Regions from separate parts of the Mesorhizobium sp. NZP2298 genome, predicted to be linked through region 4. Evidence: predicted binding sites of a transcription regulator. Region 4 holds the regulator's gene; each other region holds the start of a gene.
What was found. Region 4 encodes PhoB, which activates phosphate uptake and scavenging genes when phosphate is short. Its sites were predicted from a motif close to TGTCATNNANCTGTCAT; they were not measured.
Positions count from the first base shown of each region.

Region 1: a site for PhoB is predicted at 3,525-3,541, ahead of EB231_RS19930 (PhoX family protein). Genes of this name have one in related genera too.
Region 2: a site for PhoB is predicted at 3,335-3,351, ahead of phnF (phosphonate metabolism transcriptional regulator PhnF). Genes of this name have one in related genera too.
Region 3: a site for PhoB is predicted at 2,850-2,866, ahead of EB231_RS24520 (RNA degradosome polyphosphate kinase). Genes of this name have one in related genera too.

Region 1 is NZ_CP033365.1:4,132,641-4,137,896, reverse strand. Features, by position in the region: gene urtB (urea ABC transporter permease subunit UrtB) at 1-1,333, opposite strand, end outside; gene urtA (urea ABC transporter substrate-binding protein) at 1,447-2,757, opposite strand; gene EB231_RS19935 (hypothetical protein) at 3,071-3,478, shown strand; gene EB231_RS19930 (PhoX family protein) at 3,597-5,256, shown strand, end outside.
Region 2 is NZ_CP033365.1:1,885,257-1,890,512, reverse strand. Features, by position in the region: gene EB231_RS09175 (sugar ABC transporter ATP-binding protein) at 1-493, shown strand, start outside; gene EB231_RS09170 (ABC transporter permease) at 490-1,455, shown strand; gene EB231_RS09165 (zinc-binding alcohol dehydrogenase family protein) at 1,528-2,544, shown strand; gene phnF (phosphonate metabolism transcriptional regulator PhnF) at 2,560-3,309, opposite strand; gene phnG (phosphonate C-P lyase system protein PhnG) at 3,431-3,892, shown strand; gene phnH (phosphonate C-P lyase system protein PhnH) at 3,892-4,503, shown strand; gene EB231_RS09145 (carbon-phosphorus lyase complex subunit PhnI) at 4,506-5,256, shown strand, end outside.
Region 3 is NZ_CP033365.1:5,054,438-5,059,693, reverse strand. Features, by position in the region: gene EB231_RS24540 (amino acid ABC transporter ATP-binding protein) at 1-388, shown strand, start outside; gene EB231_RS24535 (TIGR02117 family protein) at 489-1,154, shown strand; gene EB231_RS24530 (FAD-dependent monooxygenase) at 1,283-2,521, opposite strand; gene EB231_RS24525 (zinc-finger domain-containing protein) at 2,541-2,786, opposite strand; gene EB231_RS24520 (RNA degradosome polyphosphate kinase) at 2,930-5,131, shown strand; gene ppx (exopolyphosphatase) at 5,131-5,256, shown strand, end outside.
Region 4 is NZ_CP033365.1:1,516,061-1,521,316, forward strand. Features, by position in the region: gene pstA (phosphate ABC transporter permease PstA) at 1-34, shown strand, start outside; gene pstB (phosphate ABC transporter ATP-binding protein PstB) at 31-834, shown strand; gene phoU (phosphate signaling complex protein PhoU) at 861-1,568, shown strand; gene phoB (phosphate regulon transcriptional regulator PhoB) at 1,690-2,379, shown strand; gene EB231_RS07375 (ROK family protein) at 2,648-3,892, opposite strand; gene xylF (D-xylose ABC transporter substrate-binding protein) at 4,164-5,204, shown strand.

The sequences.
Region 1 (5,256 bases), 2.6 Mb from region 4:
TGCCGGACCCCAGCGCGAAGGTCAGCGCGTCGACCCATGGCGTTCTGATGCCCATCGAGGCGGCCATGCGGCGGTTGGCGGTGACGGCCCGCATCTGGAGGCCCCAGGGCGTGCGCTTCATCACGTAGAGCAACACGCCGAAGACGGTGAGCGCGAAAACGAGGATCCACAGACGGTTCCAGGTGATGGCCAACTGGCCGACATCGAACGAACCCGACATCCAGGAGGGATTGCCGACCTCCTGGTTGGTCGGCCCGAAGATCGAGCGCACCGCCTGCTGCAGGATCAGCGACACCCCCCATGTCGCCAGCAGCGTCTCCAGCGGCCGGCCATAGAGGAAGCGGATGACGCCGCGTTCTATGGCGAGACCAACCAGTGCGGCGACCAGAAAGGCAAGCGGCAATGCGATCACCAGCGACCAGTCGAACAGGCCGGGAAAGGATGTGCGGATCACCTGCTGGACGACGAAGGTGGTGTAGGCACCCAGCATGACCATCTCGCCATGCGCCATGTTGATGACGCCCATCACGCCGAAAGTGATGGCGAGCCCGATCGCGGCAAGCAGCAATACCGAACCCAGCGAGATACCGTACCAGATGTTCTGTCCGGCATCCCACAGGGCCAATGTCGAATTGATGTCCGCGATTGCGGCTGTCGCGGCTTCCTTCACGGCGCCCGAGGCGTTGGCCTCGACCGACGTGAGCAAGGAGACCGCATCGCGGTCGCCACGCGCGCCGATCAGTGCGATCGCCGCAAGCTTGTCGGCATCCGGACGGTCGGAGACAAGAACCGAAGCGGCGCGGGCCTGTTCGAGCAGAGCCTTGACGCTGACAATCGTCTCCTTGGCGATCGCCGCGTCGAGTGGCTCTATATTGGCGGCGTCGGGTGTCTTGAACATGGTGGCGGCGGCGGCGATGCGGACGGTCGGATCCTTGGCGCCAAGCGTCAGCGTGCCCAGCGCATCGCGAATGACGCGGCGCAGCGTGTTGTTGACCTTGATCTTGGTGATGCCGTCCTTGGCCGCCTCGCCGGATGCTTCGCCGCTCAGCGGGTCGGAAAGCTGGACGCTTTCGCCGGCTTCCTTGCCTATGAACACCAGGGAATCGGCCTTGCGGATATAAAGATTGCCGTCGGCGAGTGCGGAAAGCGTCCCTTCAACGGCCGGGTCACCGGTGGCCGCCAGTTCGTGAACGACAGTTCCGATCTCCGAAAAACCCTTGGCCGTCGCGAATTTGGCAATGATGCCACGCAGTTCGGCTTCCCCTGCTCCCGATGACGACAGCGTCGCCAGCAGGAACAACAGCGTCAGCCCAATCATGCGGAACAGGTTCATCGCTTCAGGTGACTTCCGAAAGGTTGATTTCGCGCCGGGCGGACTGGAGGAGAAAGCCCGCCCGGCGCGCTTGCGGTCATGGGCCTGGACCTGACGGTCCAGGCCGGGGAGGATCAGTTCGTTCCCTTGCCGCCGCACTTGCCCGTGGCAACGTTGAAGTTGCCGCAGGACAGGGGCGCGCGCCAATCGGAGATCAGGTTCTTGGAGTCCGGCAGATAATCGGACCATTCGTCACCCATGACCAGGCCAGGCGTCCGCGAAACCGTCTCGAACTGGCCGTCGGCCTGGATCTCGCCGATCAGCACCGGCTTGGTGATGTGGTGGTTCGGCATCATCGTCGAATAGCCGCCGGTCAGGTTCGGCACCGAAACACCGATCATGGCGTCGATGACCTTGTCCGGATCGGTGGTACCGGCCTTCTCGACCGCCTTCACCCACATGTTGAAGCCGATATAGTGGGCCTCCATCGGGTCGTTGGTGGTGCGCTTGTCGTTCTTGATGAACTTGTGCCAGTCGGCGATGAACTTCTTGTTTTCGGGCGTGTCGACGCTCTCGAAATAGTTCCAGGCGGCGAGATGGCCGACCAGCGGCGCGGTGTCGAGACCGGCCAGTTCTTCCTCGCCCACCGAGAAGGCCATGACCGGGATATCCTCGGCCTTGATGCCCTGGTTGCCGAGTTCCTTGTAGAACGGCACGTTGGCGTCACCATTGACGGTCGAGACGACGGCGGTCTTCTTGCCGGCCGAGCCGAACTTCTTGATCGCCGAGACTTCGGTCTGCCAGTCGGAGAAACCGAATGGCGTGTAGTTGACCATGATGTCTTCGGCCGCGACGCCCTTCGACTTCAGGTAGGCTTCGAGGATCTTGTTGGTGGTGCGCGGATAGACGTAGTCGGTGCCTTCCAGCACCCAGCGCTTCACTGAGCCGCCATCCTCGCTCATCAGGTAGTCGACCGCCGGAATGGCCTGCTGGTTCGGCGCGGCACCGGTATAGAACACGTTACGCTCGCTCTCCTCGCCCTCATACTGGACGGGATAGAACAGGATGTTGTCGAGTTCGGAGAACACCGGCAGCACCGATTTGCGCGACACCGAGGTCCAGCAGCCGAACACCGCCGCGACCTTGTCCTTCGAAATCAGCTCGCGTGCCTTCTCGGCGAACAGCGGCCAGTTGGACGCCGGATCGACGACAACGGCTTCAAGCTTCTTGCCGAGCAGGCCGCCCTTGGCGTTCTGCTCGTCGATGAGCATCAGCATGGCATCCTTCAGCGTCGTCTCCGAAATCGCCATGGTCCCCGACAGCGAATGGAGAATGCCGACCTTGATCGTGTCGTCCGCCGCCTTGGCGGGAGCCGACATCAACAGGCCAGCGGCGACCACGCTTGCCGAGAACATTTTTGTTATTGTCGAGAAATTACCCCTCATACGGAAGACTCCCAAGCTGGTTGATTGCACCGCACCAATACAATGCAACCCCCATGCCAACCGCTGCCTGGACGCCAAAAAACGGCAAATAAACGAATATTATCAGATCGTTATTATATTAGGCGGAACAAACAAAGGAGAGCCGGTTAAAAATTGGTTGAGGGAAATTTGCGCAACGCACAAGGCATCTGCCTAATTTTCGCTCAATTCGACCAAATGCCTAGATTTTGATCGCAGCATACCGCGCGTGGACGACAAATGTTGCGATACGGCACAAAAATGGGGCAAGCTCGCGTCTCAACCGAGCGACGCCATGGCATCCCTGATTTCACGCATTTCTATCGGCATAGTGCTTCTGTCCACGGCAACCGGGGCCGCAAGGGCCGATTTCAGCGACGGCAAGATGCCTGATGGCACCTATCACTGCGAAGTCTACCTGCTCGGCATGTTCCTCAACCTCGGCGACATCACCATCAAGGGCAATGTCTACACTGGTCCGGTCACCTTCGGGGCCGCCCAGCAGGGGTACAACTACCAGATGGATGCAAACGGCGTGATCTCCTGGCTGGGACCGCTCGGTGGCTATACGGCTGGCGGCAACTCGCTGTCGCTGACCCAGGCAACGCTGGACGGCCAGAGCCCGCCCTCCTTCGACATCATCATGAAGCAGCCCGATGGTGCCTTCACGGCATCGACCTGCACCAAGGCAGACAATCCGTAGGCCTCGCCTTGGCGGGCGCGGCCTGCAGGCCCTCCCCGCCCTCTCATGTCATCTGGATGTTGCCGAAGCTGGATAGGCAGCGGTGCGCCGTCACCCATCCACATCGAGAGGCAGACACATGGCCAACTTCCCGTTTTCATCCTCCCCTGTCATTCGCGAAATCATCGCCGAGCGCGTCTCGCGCCGTACGCTCCTAAAAGGCGGCCTCGCTTCCGGCGCGCTGATCGCCGGCGGCAGCTTTGTCGGCTCGTTGTTCGCCGGCGAAACGCATGCCACCGCGCTTTCCACGCTGGGCTTTCCCGAACTGAAGCGGGTCTATGACAAGACCCATGCCGCCGCCGAAGGCTATGAAACAACAATCGTCGCACGCTGGGGCGATCCGCTCGTCGCTGGTCTCCCGGATTTCGACGGCAACACGGTCGCGGCCGCCGAACAGGAAAAGCGTTTCGGCTACAATTGCGATTACATCGCCTTCCTGCCGTTGCCCAAGGGCTCGGTGAACTCCGATCACGGCCTGCTTTGCGTCAACAACGAATACATCTCGCCCAATGTCATGTTTCCCGGCATGACCGAGGACGACGCCGGCAAGACGATGAGCAAGGAGCAGGTCGATCTCGGCCTTGCGGCGATGGGCCACTCGATCGTCGAGGTCATGTTCAAGGACGGCAAGTGGCAAACCGTCGAGGACAGTCCGCTCAATCGCCGCATCACGGCCAACACCGAGATGACCGTTTCCGGGCCGGCAGCCGGCCACGCGCTGCTCAGGACGTCCGCCGACGCGACCGGCACGAAGGTGCTCGGCACCAGCTACAATTGCAGCGGCGGCTTTACCCCCTGGGGCACCGTGCTGACTTGTGAGGAAGGCGTTTCCGACCTGTTCGGCGGCGATCCGAAGAAGGCACCGACCGCTGACATTCTCGACCGCTATGGCTTTGATGGCTCCGACATCTACGGCCGTGGCCGTTTCCATGACCGCTTCAACATCGACAAGGAGCCGAACGAGCCGAACCGCTTCGACTGGGTGGTCGAGATCGACCCTTATGATCCCCAATCGAAGCCGGTGAAGCGCACGGCCCTTGGCCGCATGTCGCATGAGGCCTCCACGGTCGTCCTCAACAAGGACGGCCGCATCGTCGTCTACATGGGCGACGACGACTATTTCGAATACATGTACCGCTACGTCTCGAACAAGGCTTACGACAAGGCGAACCCGGCTTCCGGCAACGGCCTTCTGGACGATGGCGTGCTCTCGGTCGCCCGTTACGACGCCGATGGCTCGCTGACATGGCTGCCGCTGGTTCATGGTCAGGGCAAGCTCACCGCCGAGAACGGCTTCGCCGACCAGGCCGAGGTGCTGTTGAAGACACGGCTGGCGGCGGACGCGCTCGGCGCGACCCCGATGGACCGGCCGGAGGACATCGAGACCAATCCGGTCACCGGCCGCGTCTACGCCGTCATGACCAAGAACAAGAAGCGAGACGAATCCAAGGTCAATCCGGCCAACACGCGGCCCGAAAACCTCTGGGGTCATATCGTCGAGCTGATCCCGCCCGGGGGCCGCGGCGCCGAGGCCGACCATACCGCCGACAAATACGCTTGGGACCTGTTCGTGCTCTGCGGCAATCCAAAGGACACCAAGGTCGGCGCAACCTTCCATCCCGAGACGTCGGACAATGGCTGGTTCGTCTGCCCTGACAACATCACCTTCGACCCGGCCGGCCGGCTCTGGGTGGCGACCGACGGCGCCAATGATTTCGGCCTGCCGGACGGCGTCTATG
Region 2 (5,256 bases), 370 kb from region 4:
GGGTCTTTGCCTCAATCTGCCGGTCGGCCTCAATCTCAACCTGCCGATCTACAAGCGCATCTCCAGCAATTTTTTGATCTCCAACACAAAGGAGAAAGCCGAGGCCGACCGCCAGATCGCCGGCCTCCGGATCAAGACGCCGACACGCGGCGCGCTGGCGTCCAGCCTTTCCGGCGGCAACCAGCAGAAGATCGTCATCGGCAAATGGCTGGCGCATGGCGCCAAGCTGTTCATCTTCGACGAACCGACCGTCGGCGTCGATGTCGGCACCAAGGCCGAGATCTACCGCCTGTTCGGCGAGTTGCTGTCGAAGGGAGCGGGCATCATCCTGATCTCGTCCTATTTGCCGGAGGTCTACGAACTGGCCGACACGCTGCACGTGTTCCGGCGCGGCAAGCTGGTGGCCACGCATGGGTTCCACACCGCCAGTCACGAGGACATTCTCACGCAGGCGCTCGCTGAGAAACAAGAAAAACTGGGAGGACAGACATGAGCATCGAGGCGATCCCCGCCGAAAAACCGAAGCGCAACTACAACGTCCTGTTCGGACTGACGCTGCTGGCGCTGCTGGTGCTGCTCTGGATCGTCCTTTCGCTGGCGACGCCAAGCTTCGCTTCGGGCAACAACATCGCCAATCTTCTGCGCCAAGGCTCGATGATCGCCATCATGGCGGTCGGCCAGACCTTCGTCATCATCACCGGCGGCATCGATCTTTCGGTCGGCGCGGTAGTCGGCTTCGCCACCGTCGTCGTCGCGATGATGATCAATGCCGGCTTCCCGATCTGGCTCGCCATTCTGGTGACACTGCTGGTCGGTGTCGCCATCGGCATGTTTCACGGCTTCGGCATCGTCAAGATGGGCCTGCCGCCCTTCATCATCACGCTGGCGACGCTGACTTCGCTGCGCGGCATCGGCCTTTTGATGACCAACGGCAATTCGATCAACATCAACAGCGACACATTCACCGCCTTCTCGCGCAATTCCTTCATCGGCATCCCCAATCTGTTCTGGATGGTCATCCTGGTCGGGATCCCAGCCTACATCTTCCTTCATCACAGCCGCTGGGGCCGGTATCTCTTCTCGGTCGGCTCGAACGCCGAAGCCTCGCGCCTGTCCGGCGTCAACGTCCAGCGCACAATCTACATGGCCTACACGCTGTCGGGCCTGTGCGCGGCCTTCGTCGGCGTGCTGCTTGCCGCCCGCATAGGCATCGGCAACCCGACCCAGGCCGAGGGCTGGGAACTGCAGGCGATCGCTTCGTCGGTCATCGGCGGCACTTCGCTGTTCGGCGCCGTCGGTTCGGTGCACGGCCCGCTGCTCGGCGCCTTCATCCTCGCCACCATCAACAACGGCGCCAACCTGCTCAACGTCAACTCGTTCTGGCAGCGCATCATCACCGGCGCGCTGATCATCATCATCGTCTACTTCGACGGGCTGCGCCGCCGCGGCAAGTAGACCGACCCGCAATCGATCGCCGGCCCGACTTGACCGCCGGGCCGGCGATTCCATTAAGGACTGGATTGAAACATGAAAGCCGTCGTCTGCCGCTCGCCCGGCGAGCTTGTCCTGGAAGACCGCCCGGCGCCTGGCGCCCCGCCCGCCGGCTGGGCGCTGGTCGCGGTCAGCCATGTCGGCATCTGCGGCACCGACTACCACATTTTCGAAGGCAAGCATCCGTTCCTGGCCTATCCCCGCATCATGGGCCACGAAGTGTCGGGAACGATCGTCGAGACCGGCGGAGGTGTCGGGCTTGCCGTTGGCGAGCCGGTCGTCATCAACCCCTATCTGTCCTGCGGCAAGTGCATCGCCTGCCGGCACGGCAAGCCCAATTGCTGCGTCAGGATCGAGGTGCTCGGAGTCCATCGCGACGGCGCCATGTGCGAACGCATCCTGGTCCCGGCGCAGAATCTCTATCCGGCAAACGGCCTGTCGTTGGCCGATGCCGCCGCCGTCGAGTTCCTCGCCATCGGCGCGCATGCCGTGCGGCGTGCGCGGGGCGAGACCGGTGCCCGCACGTTGGTCATCGGCGCTGGCCCGATCGGCCTCGGCACCGCCATCTTCGCCCGCATAGCCGGGCTCGACGTAACACTGCTCGACATGAGCAGTGAAAGGCTGGCCTTCGCCGAAAACGAACTTGGCTTCCAGGCTCTTGACGGGTCACGTGGCCCAGTCTCGGATCTGGTCAGGGAGGCGACATCAGGCGAAGGCTTCGATGTGGTCTTCGACGCCACCGGCAACACCCAATCGGTGCAGTCGGCCTTCGCTCATGTCGCCCATGGCGGCACACTGGTGCTGGTCAGCGTCGTCAAGGACGACATCGTCTTTTCCGACCCCGAATTCCACAAACGTGAAATGACATTGATCGGCAGCCGCAATGCGCTGCGCGCCGACTTCGACCATGTAGCCGCCTCGATCCGCAACGGCGCCGTGCCACTGGCCAAGCTCGTCACCCACCGCACATCGCTTGCCGATACGCCGCGCGATCTCGCCCGCTGGGCACATGAAAAATCCGGCCTGATCAAGGCTGTGATCGAGGTGGGGTAGCCGGCCGCCGCCGACTCACAGCGCCGACAGTTTCAGTTCCACCCGTTCCGCCGGAAAGCGCGATTCCGAAAACTGGATCGGCTGGCCGTCTGGCGTGACGTTGACGGCGACCGTCACCAGCACGATGGCGCCGGGCTGCAGATCGAGGTCGGCTAGGTCGGCCGCATCGGCGTGGCGCGCCGACAGCATGGTCGATTGGCGGAGATAGTCGTCTATGCCGAAACGAGCCAGCGACGCGGTGATCGAGCCGGTGTCAGCCATCGCCTTGTCGATGCCGGCAAAGCGCTTGGCCTCGAACCATCCGGCAGCGCGCGACACCGGCCGTCCATCGGCTTCGCCCCGGGTTTCCAACCTGATCACCTCAGCCCCCCTGGCCAGGCCAAGCCCCTCGGCGACACGCTGGCTGGCCGGCTCAACCGATGAGGCGAGCAGCACGATATGCCGTTCCGACGTCTGCCCTTGCAGGCCTGTCGAAAAGCGTGTGCGCGCGCCGATCGGATAGGACAGCCGCTTGCGCGACAAGACGAAGGTGCCGCGCCCCTGCTCGGCCCGCAGCACGCCTTCCTGCACAAGCGCCGATATGGCGCTGCGCACCGTGTGACGGTTGACGCCATAGCGCTCGGCGAGCGCCACCTCCGGCGGCAGCGCGGTATTCTCGGCGAAATCGCCGGTGGCGATCGCCTGCAGGATTCTGTCGGCGATCTGACGCCACAGCGAGACGCCGCTGCGCCGTTCGATACTGTCGGCTTCCTGTCGTCCGATCATGAATTTGCCCCCGCCTTCCATCGCCTGTCATCCACGCGTCATGGACTCGCGTTAGGTAATATGTATAATTTGTATAGTTGTCTATATCAATAGACAAATTTGGCAAAGAGGAATGCTGCTGATGCGAGGACAGGAAGCCCGCGACCAGGCCGAACGCAAGGCCGCCATGGCGACTTTGGCGCAATCGAGCGGCGACGACATCGTCCGGCTCTGGAACGAGGCCGGCCTGCCTTCGCAAGCCGAACTGCTGCGTGGCCCCGAGACCGGGCTGGTGACGCTGCGCGGCCGTATCGGCGGCGGCGGCGCGCCATTCAATGTCGGCGAGGCGACCGTCACCCGCGCCACCGTCCGGTTGTCGTCCGGTCAGGTCGGCCATTGTTACGCGCTTGGTCGCGACAAGCAGAAGGCAAAGCTGGCGGCAATAGCCGACGCGCTGTGGCAAGACCCTGCCAGCCGCGCCGAAGTCGAGACCAGGCTGATCGCGCCTCTGCGGTCGGCGCTTGCCGCTGCCAACGAAAAACGCCGCGCCGAGACGGCGGCAACGAAGGTGGATTTCTTCACCATGGTTCGCGGAGAAGACTGATGGATATCCAAGCACAATCGATCGAGGGCGGCTTCGCCGATCCCGTCTTCAACGCCCAGACCGTGTTCCGCGCAATCATGGATGCGATGGCGCGGCCAGGCAGCGTGCAGCCTTTGCCGGCCCTGGCCCGACCGCCGGCGCCGCTCTCGGCAACGTCAGGCGCGGTGGCACTGGCGCTGTGCGACAACGACACGCCGCTCTGGCTCGACCCAGCCCTGCACACCTCCGCCGCGATCGGCTCCTGGCTTGGTTTCCACACCGGCGCGCCGCTCGCCAACACACCCCCCGACGCGCATTTCGCCTTTGTCGCCACTCCGGCCGAGATGATGGCGCTCGACGGTTTTGCGCAAGGAACGCAGGACTATCCCGACAGGTCGACCACGCTGATCCTGCAAGTCAGCGACCTGACCTCAGGCGCTCCACTGCTGCTCGAAGGCCCCGGCATCGAAACCAGCGCCGTGATCGCGCCGGCACAGATGCCGCGTCATTTCATCGAGCAGTGGAAGCAGAACAACAAGCGCTTTCCGCGCGGCGTCGACATCATCCTCGCCACATCGCAAGGCATAGCCTGCCTTCCGCGCACGACACGTATCAAGATGATGGAGGCTTGAACATGTATGTCGCGGTAAAGGGCGGCGAGGCCGCAATCGCCAATGCCCACAACCTTCTCGCCGACCGCCGGCGCGGCGACCGTTCGGTGCCCGCCCTGCGCCTCGACCAGATCGTCGAGCAGCTGTCGCTCGGCGTCGATCGGGTGATGAGCGAAGGCTCGCTCTATGACCGTGAACTGGCGGCGCTCGCCATCGTCCAGGCGCGCGGCGACATGATCGAGGCGATCTTCCTGGTGCGTGCCTATCGCACCACGCTGCCGCGCTTCGGCTATTCCAGACCGATCGACACCAGCGCGATGCGGGTCGAACGGCGTGTGTCGGCAACCTACAAGGACCTGCCCGGCGGCCAGCTGCTTGGCCCGACCTTCGACTACACCCACCGTCTGCTCGATCCCGAGCTTGCCGCCGGTGCCGATGTCGCCGAGCCGTTGCAGCGCGAGACGGAGGCGCAGGCCATGCCGCGCGTCTCGGCGATCCTCGCCCGCGAAGGCCTGATCGAACCGGATGGCGAGATGCCGCAGGATCATGTCCCCGGAGACATCACCCGCGAGCCTCTGGAATTCCCGATGGCGCGCGATATCCGCCTGCAGGCGCTATCGCGCGGTGACGAGGGTTTTCTCTTGGCGCTCGGCTATTCCACCCAGCGCGGCTATGCCCGCAACCATCCCTTCGTCGGCGAGATCCGTATCGGCGAGGTCGAGCTGGAGTTGGACGTTCCCGAACTACCCTTCGCCGCGCCGCTCGGTACGGTGC
Region 3 (5,256 bases), 3.5 Mb from region 4:
CGAGGAAATCGCCATGCATTTCCTCAAGCGCGTGAAAATCCCGGAGCAGGCCAACAAGTATCCGGGACAGCTTTCAGGCGGCCAGCAGCAGCGTGTGGCGATCGCGCGTTCGCTGTGCATGAACCCGCGCATCATGCTGTTCGACGAGCCGACCTCGGCGCTCGACCCGGAAATGATCAAGGAAGTTCTGGAGACCATGGTGGGGCTCGCCGAGGAAGGCATGACCATGCTGTGTGTCACCCACGAAATGGGCTTTGCCCGCAAGGTCGCCAACCGGGTGATCTTCATGGATCAGGGCCAGATCGTCGAGCAGAACACGCCGGCCGAATTCTTCGACCATCCGCGCCATGAGCGCACGAAACTGTTCCTGTCGCAGATCCTGCACTGACCGGTTTCACACCGAGCGCAAGAGCCCGGCCGTAATGCGGCCGGGCTCTTTTGTTATGGGTCGGCTGATGCGATTGGCGGCAGAGCAGCGGGCGTCATCGATGAGAAAAGTCCTGCGTTTCCTTTCCATGTCGCTCGCCGTGATCGTGCTTGCAGCGGCCCTCGGCACGCTGGTGCCGCGCCCGCTCTGGCCGGCAGCATCCGCGGGCGAGGGCATGCGGCACATATTGGTGCTGAAGAATCCGATCCATACCGACATTGCCATCCCGGTGGACGATGCCGTGCGTCAGCGCTTTCATTTTCTGGTCGAAGCCGGCATCCCGGCCGATAGTCCGGAGGTGCGCTACATCGTCTTCGGCTGGGGAGGCCGCGCCTTCTATCTGGAAACACCGACCTGGTCCGAACTCAAAGCCGGTCCGGTGATGAAGGCGCTGACCCTCGATGCCTCGGTGATGCATGTCGATGTCGCCGGCGCCATCGCCGAACCACACCCGGATGTCGCGGGCTTCGACATTGACGGGAAGCGGTTCGCGGCGTTGCTCGATTTCATCCAGGCCAGTTTCCAGCAGGGACTGAACGGTCCGATCCATGTCCAGAACGCCGCTTATTCAAAATTCGACGGCTTTTTCGAAGCCAACGGCCATTTCAACGCGCTGGTCGGATGCAACACCTGGACCGCTGCCGCTCTGCGTACCGCTGGCCTGCGGACCGGCTGGTGGAACCCGCTGCCGGTGTCGCTGGGGTGGTCGATGCGGTTGTATAATTGAGACTCGGCAACGTTTCCAAGATGACGCCGGCGCCAAAGCCGCCAAAATCCCCCCAGTGGGGGAGATGTCCGGCAGGACAGAGGGAGGTGCTGTCCCGACAACCTATCGGGCTGACTTGTCTCGACGTCCTACCGCCTGACGACCTTCGGTTCCTCCCAGCCATAAAGCCAGTCGAGATCGGCCGCGAGCTTCTGCGCCGGCCGCGTCGCCAGCACCAGGTTGCGGGCCAGCGCCACCGGGCCTCGGGCGTGCCAGGCAAGCCGGTTGAACGCACCGCGTCTAAGCACCTTCTCCAGGCGCGGCCGCCGCAGATTCTCCCAGATGCTCAGGCTCTGTCGCGGATCGGCGGGGAAGTCGGCGACCAGAGTGGCAAGCGTCGCGGCATCCTCGATCGCCATCGCCGCGCCCTGTGCCGCGAATGGCGTCATCGCATGCGCGGCATCGCCGATCAGCGCAATGCCGGCCGGCGTTGTCCAGGGCTGTTTCTGTTCGACGGTATGCAACGGCCAGGTCAGCCACGGGCCGGCCATTTCCACCAGCTGCACAAGCCCTGGCGCGGTGCCGCGCATGGCGGCGGCGAGGATGCCGGGATCGGCATGGCCGGACCAGCCCTCGGCAATGCGCTCGCCTTTGGTGAAGGCGACGAGGTTGAATGCGTCGCCCTTGCTGACCGGATAAGCGACCATGTGGAAACCCGGATGCAGGAAAGTCGTGACGCAATCGGCTGCGCCGATCGCGGCGAAGGCCTGCCCGGCTCTGCTGTCGGAAGCGACGGTGGTGCGCCAGGCCAACTCTCCCGAAAAACGGTTTCTTGGCGATGCCATCCTTTTTGCGTCGACAAGCCCGCGCACAGAAGACCAGACGCCATCGGCGCCGACCAGCAAGGAGCCTTGTTCTTCCGCCGTCTTGCCGCCGATCTCGACGGTCGCCCTGACACCATGGCTGCCAGTCGCAATTCTTTGGACACGCGCCCCGAGGGTGAGATGGATATCAGGCATCTCGGCAACACGCGCCATCAGCGCGCTCTGCAGGTCGGCCCGGTGCGCGACGAGATAGGGAGCGCCCCAATGGTCTTCACCCGACTGCCCCAACGGCACATGCGCCAATGCCCGCAACGTCCTCGCATCCTTCAGCACCACGGCCTCCGGCCGCACCGCCGCCGGCAACAGCCGGTCGAGTACGCCGAGGTCACGCAGAATGCGTGTCGCGTTGGGGGAAAGCTGGAGGCCGGCCCCCACAGCTTCCAGGCGCGGCGCTTGCTCGAACACCTGCACGGGATAGCCGCGTCTAGCAAAAGCAAGTGCCGAGGTCAGCCCGGCGACGCCCGCTCCGGCGATGACGATTTGCCGGGAGCGCGTGTCTTCCATCAGGTCCGTCGCGAAGGAATCAGGCGGCTTGGTCGATGTAGAGGCAGCCGGCAGGTAGCGTTTCCGTCGCCTTCAGCTTTGGCGAATAGCGGTAGAGCGTCGAGCAATAGGGGCAGACCTTCTCATTGTCGTCGCCCATGTCGAGAAACACATGCGGGTGATCGAAAGGCGGGTTGGCGCCCGTGCACATGAATTCCCTGACGCCGATGTCAATCGCCGGATGGCCCGCATCGTTCTGGAAATGGGGAATGGAACCGCCTGCCATCGTCGTCTCCTTAACGCAGTCTCGCATGCATCTGGATCATAACAGGTCTCTTTGCAAGATCGATGAAATGAAACTGTCGCAAAAGCCTGTCAGAGGATAAGTTAAGCCGGTTAACCGGCTGAGCGGTGGAAAGAGCAGGAACCATGAACGAACTGAAGCCGGTGCAGAGCGAATTCATCAATGTCGAAGCGGCGAGCCCGGAAGGCGGCAATCCCGATCGTTTCGTCAATCGCGAGTTTTCATGGCTGCAGTTCAATCGCCGCGTGCTCGAGGAATCGCTGAACACCCATCATCCGCTGCTGGAGCGCGTTCGTTTCCTCTCGATCTCGGCTGCCAATCTCGACGAATTCTTCATGGTGCGGGTCGCAGGCCTCGCCGGCCAGGTCCGCGAGGGCATCGTGCTGAAGAGCCCTGATGGCCGCACTCCCGAACAGCAGCTCGAACAACTGCTGCGCGAGGTCGAACGGCTGCAGGAAGACCAGCAGAAGAGCCTTTCGGCGCTGACTGTGCTGCTCAACAAGGAAGGCATCGAGACCATCACCCGCGACGCTCTGACCAAGGACGAGAAGATCTGGTTGGAAGAGCATTTCCAGGACCAGGTGTTTCCGGTGCTCACCCCGCTGTCGATCGACCCGGCGCATCCGTTCCCGTTCATTCCCAATCTCGGCTTCTCGATGGCGCTGCAGCTTCGCCATCGCAAGAACGGCGAGGAAATGAGCGCGCTCCTGCGCCTGCCAGTGGCGCTGAAGCGCTTCATCCGTCTTCCGGATCGCAAGCACCATGTCCGCTTCATCCCGCTGGAAGAGGCGGTCGGGCTCTATATCGGCAAGCTGTTCCCCGGCTACGAGGTCAAGGGCTCAGGCACCTTCCGCATCATCCGCGACAGCGATATCGAGGTCGAGGAAGAATCGGAAGATCTGGTACGCCTGTTCGAGACCGCGCTGAAGCGCCGCCGTCGCGGATCGGTGATCCGCATCGAATTCGACAAGCTGATGCCTGGCGAATTGCGCGATTTCGTGGCCAGCGAACTCGGCGTGTCATCGAGCCGCATCAGCGTCCTGACCGGACCGCTGGCGCTCAGCCAGATCTCGGAGATCGTCGCCGTGCCCCGTGACGACCTCAAATTCACACCCTACAATCCGCGCTTTCCCGAGCGCATCCGCGAGCATGGCGGCGATTGCTTTGCCGCTATCCGCGAGAAGGACATCATCGTCCACCACCCCTACGAATCCTTCGACGTGGTGGTGCAGTTCCTGCGCCAGGCAATGGCCGACCCCGAAGTGGTGGCGATCAAGCAGACGCTTTACCGCACCTCCAACGACAGCCCGATCGTGCGCGCGCTGGTCGACGCGGCCGAGGCCGGCAAGTCGGTGACCGCACTGGTCGAGCTCAAGGCGCGCTTCGACGAGGAAGCCAATATCCGCTGGGCGCGCGACCTGGAGCGCGCCGGCGTGCAGGTCGTGTTCGGTTTCCTCGAACTTAAGACCCATGCCAAGATGTCGCTGGTGGTGCGGCGCGAGGATGGCAAGCTACGCAATTACGTGCATCTTGGCACCGGAAACTATCATCCGGTCACCGCGCGCATCTACACCGACCTGTCCTTCTTCACCACTGACCCGACGATTGCCCGCGACGTCGCGCAGCTGTTCAATTTCATCACCGGCTATGCCGAGCCGACCGCCGAAATGCGGCTGGCGATCTCGCCGTTCACGCTGCGGAACCGCATCCTGCAGCACATTTCCGACGAAGTCGCCCATGCACTGGAGGGCAGGCCGGCGCGCATCTGGATGAAGATGAACGCGCTTGTCGACCCGATCATCATCGACGCCCTCTATGATGCCAGCCGCGCCGGTGTCGAGATCGACCTCGTCGTGCGCGGCATCTGCTGCCTGCGGCCACAGGTGCCGGGCCTGTCGGAAAACATCAGGGTCAAATCGATCGTCGGCCGCTTCCTCGAGCACAGCCGTATCTACTGCTTCGGTAACGGCCATGGCCTGCCGTCGGACGAGGCGATCGTCTACATTTCCTCGGCCGACCTGATGCCGCGCAATCTCGATCGTCGCGTCGAGACCATGGTGCCGATCACCAATCCAACTGTGCATGAACAGGTGCTCGGCCAGATCATGCTTGGCAATATCATGGACAATCAGCAAAGTTTCGACGTATTGGCTGATGGAACCTCCCGGCGCGTGGTGCTGGAGGAGGGCGAGGAACCGTTCAACGCGCAGGAATATTTCATGACCAATCCGAGCCTGTCCGGACGGGGTGACGCGCTGAAGTCGCATGCGCCCAGGCGCATCGCGCAGTTCAAGCGCCGCAAGAAGAACGCCGCAGCGTCCACCTGATGCTGTCTGATTCCCAGGGCCGGCTGCAGGATCGCCGACCGCTGTCCATCATCGACATCGGGTCGAATTCGATCCGCCTCGTTGTCTATGAAGGGCTGGCGCGCTCGCCGACCATGCTGTTCAAC
Region 4 (5,256 bases):
GCGCAGCCTGACCGGACGCAGAGAGGACAAATGAGCCAGATGTTGTCTCCAGACATGACGATCGCCGCCGAGGCGGCGGCCAAGGCCAAGATCGAGGTCAAGAACCTCAACTTCTACTACGGCCAATCGAAGGCGCTGAAGGATATCACGCTGTCGCTGCCTGAGCGCAGCGTCACCGCCTTCATCGGCCCTTCCGGCTGCGGAAAGTCGACGCTGCTGCGCGTCTTCAACCGCATCTACGAGCTCTACCCCAAGCAGACCGCCGAGGGCCAGGTGCTGCTCGACGGCCAGAACATTCTCGACCGCTCGCAGGACCTCAACCTGCTGCGCACCAAGATCGGCATGGTGTTCCAGAAGCCGACGCCCTTCCCGATGTCGATCTACGAGAACATCGCCTTCGGCGTCAGGCTCTATGAGAAGATCAGCAAGGCCGAGATGGACGGTCGTGTCGAGCAGGCGCTGAAGCGCGCCGCTTTGTGGACCGAGGTCAAGGACAAGCTCAATGCCAGCGGCCTCAGCCTGTCGGGCGGCCAGCAGCAGCGGCTGTGCATCGCCCGCACGGTGGCGGTGAAGCCGGAGGTCATCCTGCTCGATGAGCCGGCCTCCGCGCTCGATCCGCTGTCGACCGCCAAGATCGAGGAACTGATCGACGAGCTGCAGGCCGACTACACGATCGTCATCGTCACCCACAACATGCAGCAGGCGGCGCGCGTCTCGAAGCAGACCGCCTTCATGTATCTGGGCGAACTGGTCGAGTTCGACCGCACCGAGAAGATCTTCACGTCGCCTCGCGAGAAGCGCACGCAAGACTACATCACCGGCCGCTTCGGCTGATCGCACGCATTACGAGGACCAGGATCATGGCCGAACACACAGTCGCAGCCTTCGACGAGGATCTCGGACAGATCAGCAGGCTGATCAGCGACATGGGCGATCTCGCCGGCTCGATGGTCGGCGGCGCCACCAAGGCGCTGCTGAATTCCGACAACGCGCTGGCACAGCGCGTGGTCTCCGACGACGCCATCATGGATGCGCGCCAGCGCGAACTCGACGATCGCGCCATCACGCTGATCGCCAAGCGCCAGCCGATGGCAGACGATCTGCGCCATGTCGTCGGGTCGATCCGCATGGCTGGCGACCTCGAACGCATTGGCGACCTTGCCAAGAACATCGCCAAGCGCGTCGGCACCGTCGGTCTCACCGCAACGCCGCGCGACCTGTCGCATTCCATCGACGCCATGGCGCAGCTGGTGCTGATCCAGGTGCAGGGCGTGATCGAGGAGTATGCGGCGCGCGATGCCGCCGCGCTTGCGAAGCTGCGCGCCGACGACGAACGCATCGACGTCAAATACACCTCGGTGTTCCGCGAGCTGCTGACCTACATGATGGAGGATCCGCGCAACATCACCGCTTGCACGCATCTGTTGTTCTGCGCCAAGAATCTCGAACGCATCGGCGACCATGTGACCAACATCGCCGAGAACGCGTACTATGTCCTGACCGGCACGCAACTGCCCGCCAACCGCCCCAAACAGGACGAGACGGCGATGTCGGCGCCGGCGGCTTGAGCGTTGGAGCGGTTCATCGTTTCGCGGAAACGCCGAACCGCTCTATCTCTTTGTTTCACGCAATTCAGGATGGAAAACCGTTACATATTTTTCCCGGGATTGCTTTAGAGGTGACCAGTCAATGATCGCACCACGCATCATGGTGGTGGAGGACGAGGAGCCGCTCGGCGTGCTCCTCCGCTACAATCTGGAATCGGAAGGCTATCAGGTCGAGGTGGTAACCCGCGGCGATGAAGCCGAAATCCGGCTGCAGGAAAACGTGCCCGATCTTCTGGTGCTCGACTGGATGGTGCCGGCGGTGTCCGGTATCGAACTCTGTCGCCGGCTAAGAATGCGGCCCGAGACCGAACGGCTGCCGATCATCATGCTGACGGCGCGCGGCGAGGAGAGCGACCGCGTGCGTGGCCTTTCGACCGGTGCCGACGATTATCTGGTCAAGCCGTTCTCGACGCCGGAATTCATGGCGCGCGTCAAGGCGCTGCTGCGCCGCGCCAAGCCCGAAGTGCTGTCCAGCGTGCTCAAGGTCGGCGACATCGTGCTCGACCGTGAATCGCATCGGGTCTACCGCAAGAAGAGCGAGATCCGGCTCGGGCCGACCGAATTCCGCCTTCTGGAATTCATGATGCGCCATCCCGGCCGCGTGTTCTCGCGCAGCCAGTTGCTCGACAATGTCTGGGGTGAGACGATTTATATCGACGAACGCACCGTGGACGTGCATGTCGGCCGCCTGCGCAAGGCGGTCAACAATGGCCGCATGCCCGACGTCATCCGCACCATCCGTGGGGCAGGCTACGCGATCCGCGAGGATTAAAGGAGCGCTCAGCCGGCGCGAGTGCGAAAGATAATAACGGCAAACATCAATACGCCCGCGAAAACCAGCAAAGATGATGCCGCGACAACGGAAGTCCACGCGGCGACTTTCCACTGTCTCCTGCGTCGGCGTCGCTCCGATCACACGGCATGGATGTCGCGATTGCCGAAGCCGTCAATGGTTTGGGACGCTCAGTCAAGCGGTTGAGACGCGCAGTCACGGCGCCCGGCCGTGCCTTTCCGGAAGTCCAGGGCGTTCCGCGCGGGTTTCAGGCAACGCTCTTTCCAGCACTCCCTCTTGCCTGCGCGCCCGGCGCGAAGATCTCCTGATCGACGAAGGTCAGTGCGCGCATGGCGCAGCCCTCGCGGATCAGGGGGAGTTCGTTCGGTTCGGTGTCGAACGAAATCGATTTCGAGTGCTGGCCGCCGGCGGTCTGAGCAATCGCCTCGCGCAATGCCGGCTCGATCAGGTCGAAGGCGGCGGCGCTGACGCCGACCATGGCCACGGGTGCGGGATCGATCAGCGCGAACAGGCTGCCGAGGCCATAACCCAGTGCTTCGCCGGCCTTGCGATAGGCTTCGCGCTCGGGCCCGGCCCGTTCCCGTGCCGTCGTCGCCAGTGCCCGCATCTGCGTGTCGCTGACGTCGGCGACCGGTTCGGTGTCCTCGCCAAGCTGCCTGGCATTGCGCCAGATGGCGTAGTTGCCGGCATAGGCCTCGACGCAGCCGCGCCGCCCGCAGCGGCAGAGTGCGCCGCCTGGCCGATGGATCATGTGGCCGAACTCGCCACCCGACGAATGGGTGCCGGTGAACAGCTCGCCCTTCAGCACCAGGCCCATGCCGATGCCGTGCGACAAAAGGATGGCGATGAAGTCGTCGCGGTAGCGTTCGGGGTCGCGCCAGCGCAGCGCCACCGCCATCATGTTGCAGTCGTTCTCCATGGTGGCCGGGATGCCGAACTCGGCTTCCAGTATGTCGGCGAAGGCGATGTCGGTCTGCGGTGTGATCGGCGACCACAGCATGGCCCTGGCCTTGGTGTCGGTTATGCCCTGGATCGCCAGTGCGATACGGGCGACACTGCGCACGTCGATATCGGGATCCTCGAGGCGGCGCCGTACAATGGCGACGCATTCACCGATCAGCGCCTCGCGCGACATGGTCAGCGTGTCCAGCCGGCGCTGTTCCTCTGATATCACCTGGCCGGCATAGTCGATGACGGCGACGGACAGGAAATTCAGCGACAGCACGACGGTCATGATGGCCGCGGCCTCCGGGTTGAGGCCGAGGCCGACCTGTGGCCTGCCGCGTTTGAGCGTACCGGCCTCGCTCGGCTTGCCCTCGGCCAGGATGCCTTCGCCGATCAGGTCGGAAGAGATCGCCGATATGGTCGAATGGCTGAGGCCGGTGGTCGCGGCGATCTCGGTGCGCGAGGGTTGGCCGGCCCGGCGCACGGCCGCAATCACCATGGCGCGGTTGCGCCGGCGCAGATCGTCGTGGCGGATTCCGACCGACATACTTTCCCACATCCTCCCGGTCGCCGCGGTTCTTCCTGCCCCTCGAACACTGCCGGCAACTGGGGCAAATACTGGCAGAAGCGGCCGGTGCTGTCATTTATTTATTGCGGGGCTCGAAAAAAAGTCCGCGACACCTCAAGATCCATCAGAATCGATGTTGACAGCGTTCCGACGATGGATCAGTATTTTTTTTGAGGCTCGAAAAAATAGAGCCTCTGTGCCGGCCTTTGGGTCAGTTTGGTCGCGCCATACGCGGCGCAGGGAGGATATCATGAAGAGATTCACGGCCGCCATCCTGGCGGGTGTCGCCATGTCGCTGACGCTTGCGTCGGTCGCGCAGGCGAAGGACAAGGTTATCGGCGTTTCGTGGTCGAACTTCCAGGAAGAGCGCTGGAAGACCGACGAGGCCGCCATGAAGAAGGCGATCGAGGCCGCCGGCGACAAGTACATTTCCGCCGATGCGCAGTCCAATCCCGGCAAGCAGCTTACCGATGTCGAGAGCCTGATCTCGCAGGGCGCCAATTCGCTGATCATCCTGGCGCAGGATGCTTCGGCGATCGGCCCGGCGGTGCAGAAGGCACTGGACGAAGGCATTCCGGTCGTCGGCTATGACCGCCTGATCGAGAACAAGGACGTCTTCTACCTGACCTTCGACAACAAGGAAGTCGGCCGCTTGCAGGCCAGCGCAGTGTTCAAGGTCAAGCCGGAAGGCAACTATGTCTTCATCAAGGGCTCGGGTGCCGATCCGAACGCCGATTTCCTGTTCTCGGGCTCGATGGAAGTGCTCAAGGCGGCCATCGACAGCGGCAAGATCAAGAATGTCGGCGAGGCCTATACGGACGGCTGGCTGCCCGCCAACGCCCAGAAGAACATGGAACAGTTCCTGACCGCCAACGACAACAAGGTCGATGCCGTGGTCGCCGCCAATGACGGCACCGCAGGCGGTGTCGTCGCGGCGCTGACGGCGCAAGGCCTTGCCGGCACCGTGCCGGTGTCGGGCCAGGACGGCGATCATGCCGCGCTGAACCGCATCGCGCTCGGCACCCAGACGGTGTCGGTGTGGAAGGACGCGCGCGAGCTCGGCAAGAATGCCGCCGAGATCGCCTCGCAGCTGGCTGACGGCAAGAAGATGACCGACATCGCCGGCGTGAAGGATTTCACGACCCCCGGCGGCAACACCGTCAAGTCGCTGTTCCTGACCCCTGTCGCCATCACCAAGGACAATCTCAATCTCGTCATCGATGCCGGCTGGATCAAGAAGGATGAAGTCTGCGCGGGCGTCGCCGCCGGTAGCGTCGCGGCCTGCAACTAGAACGGCGCAGCACTGTTCGTCATCGACGCCGCGGCCCAAAAGCCGCGGCGTT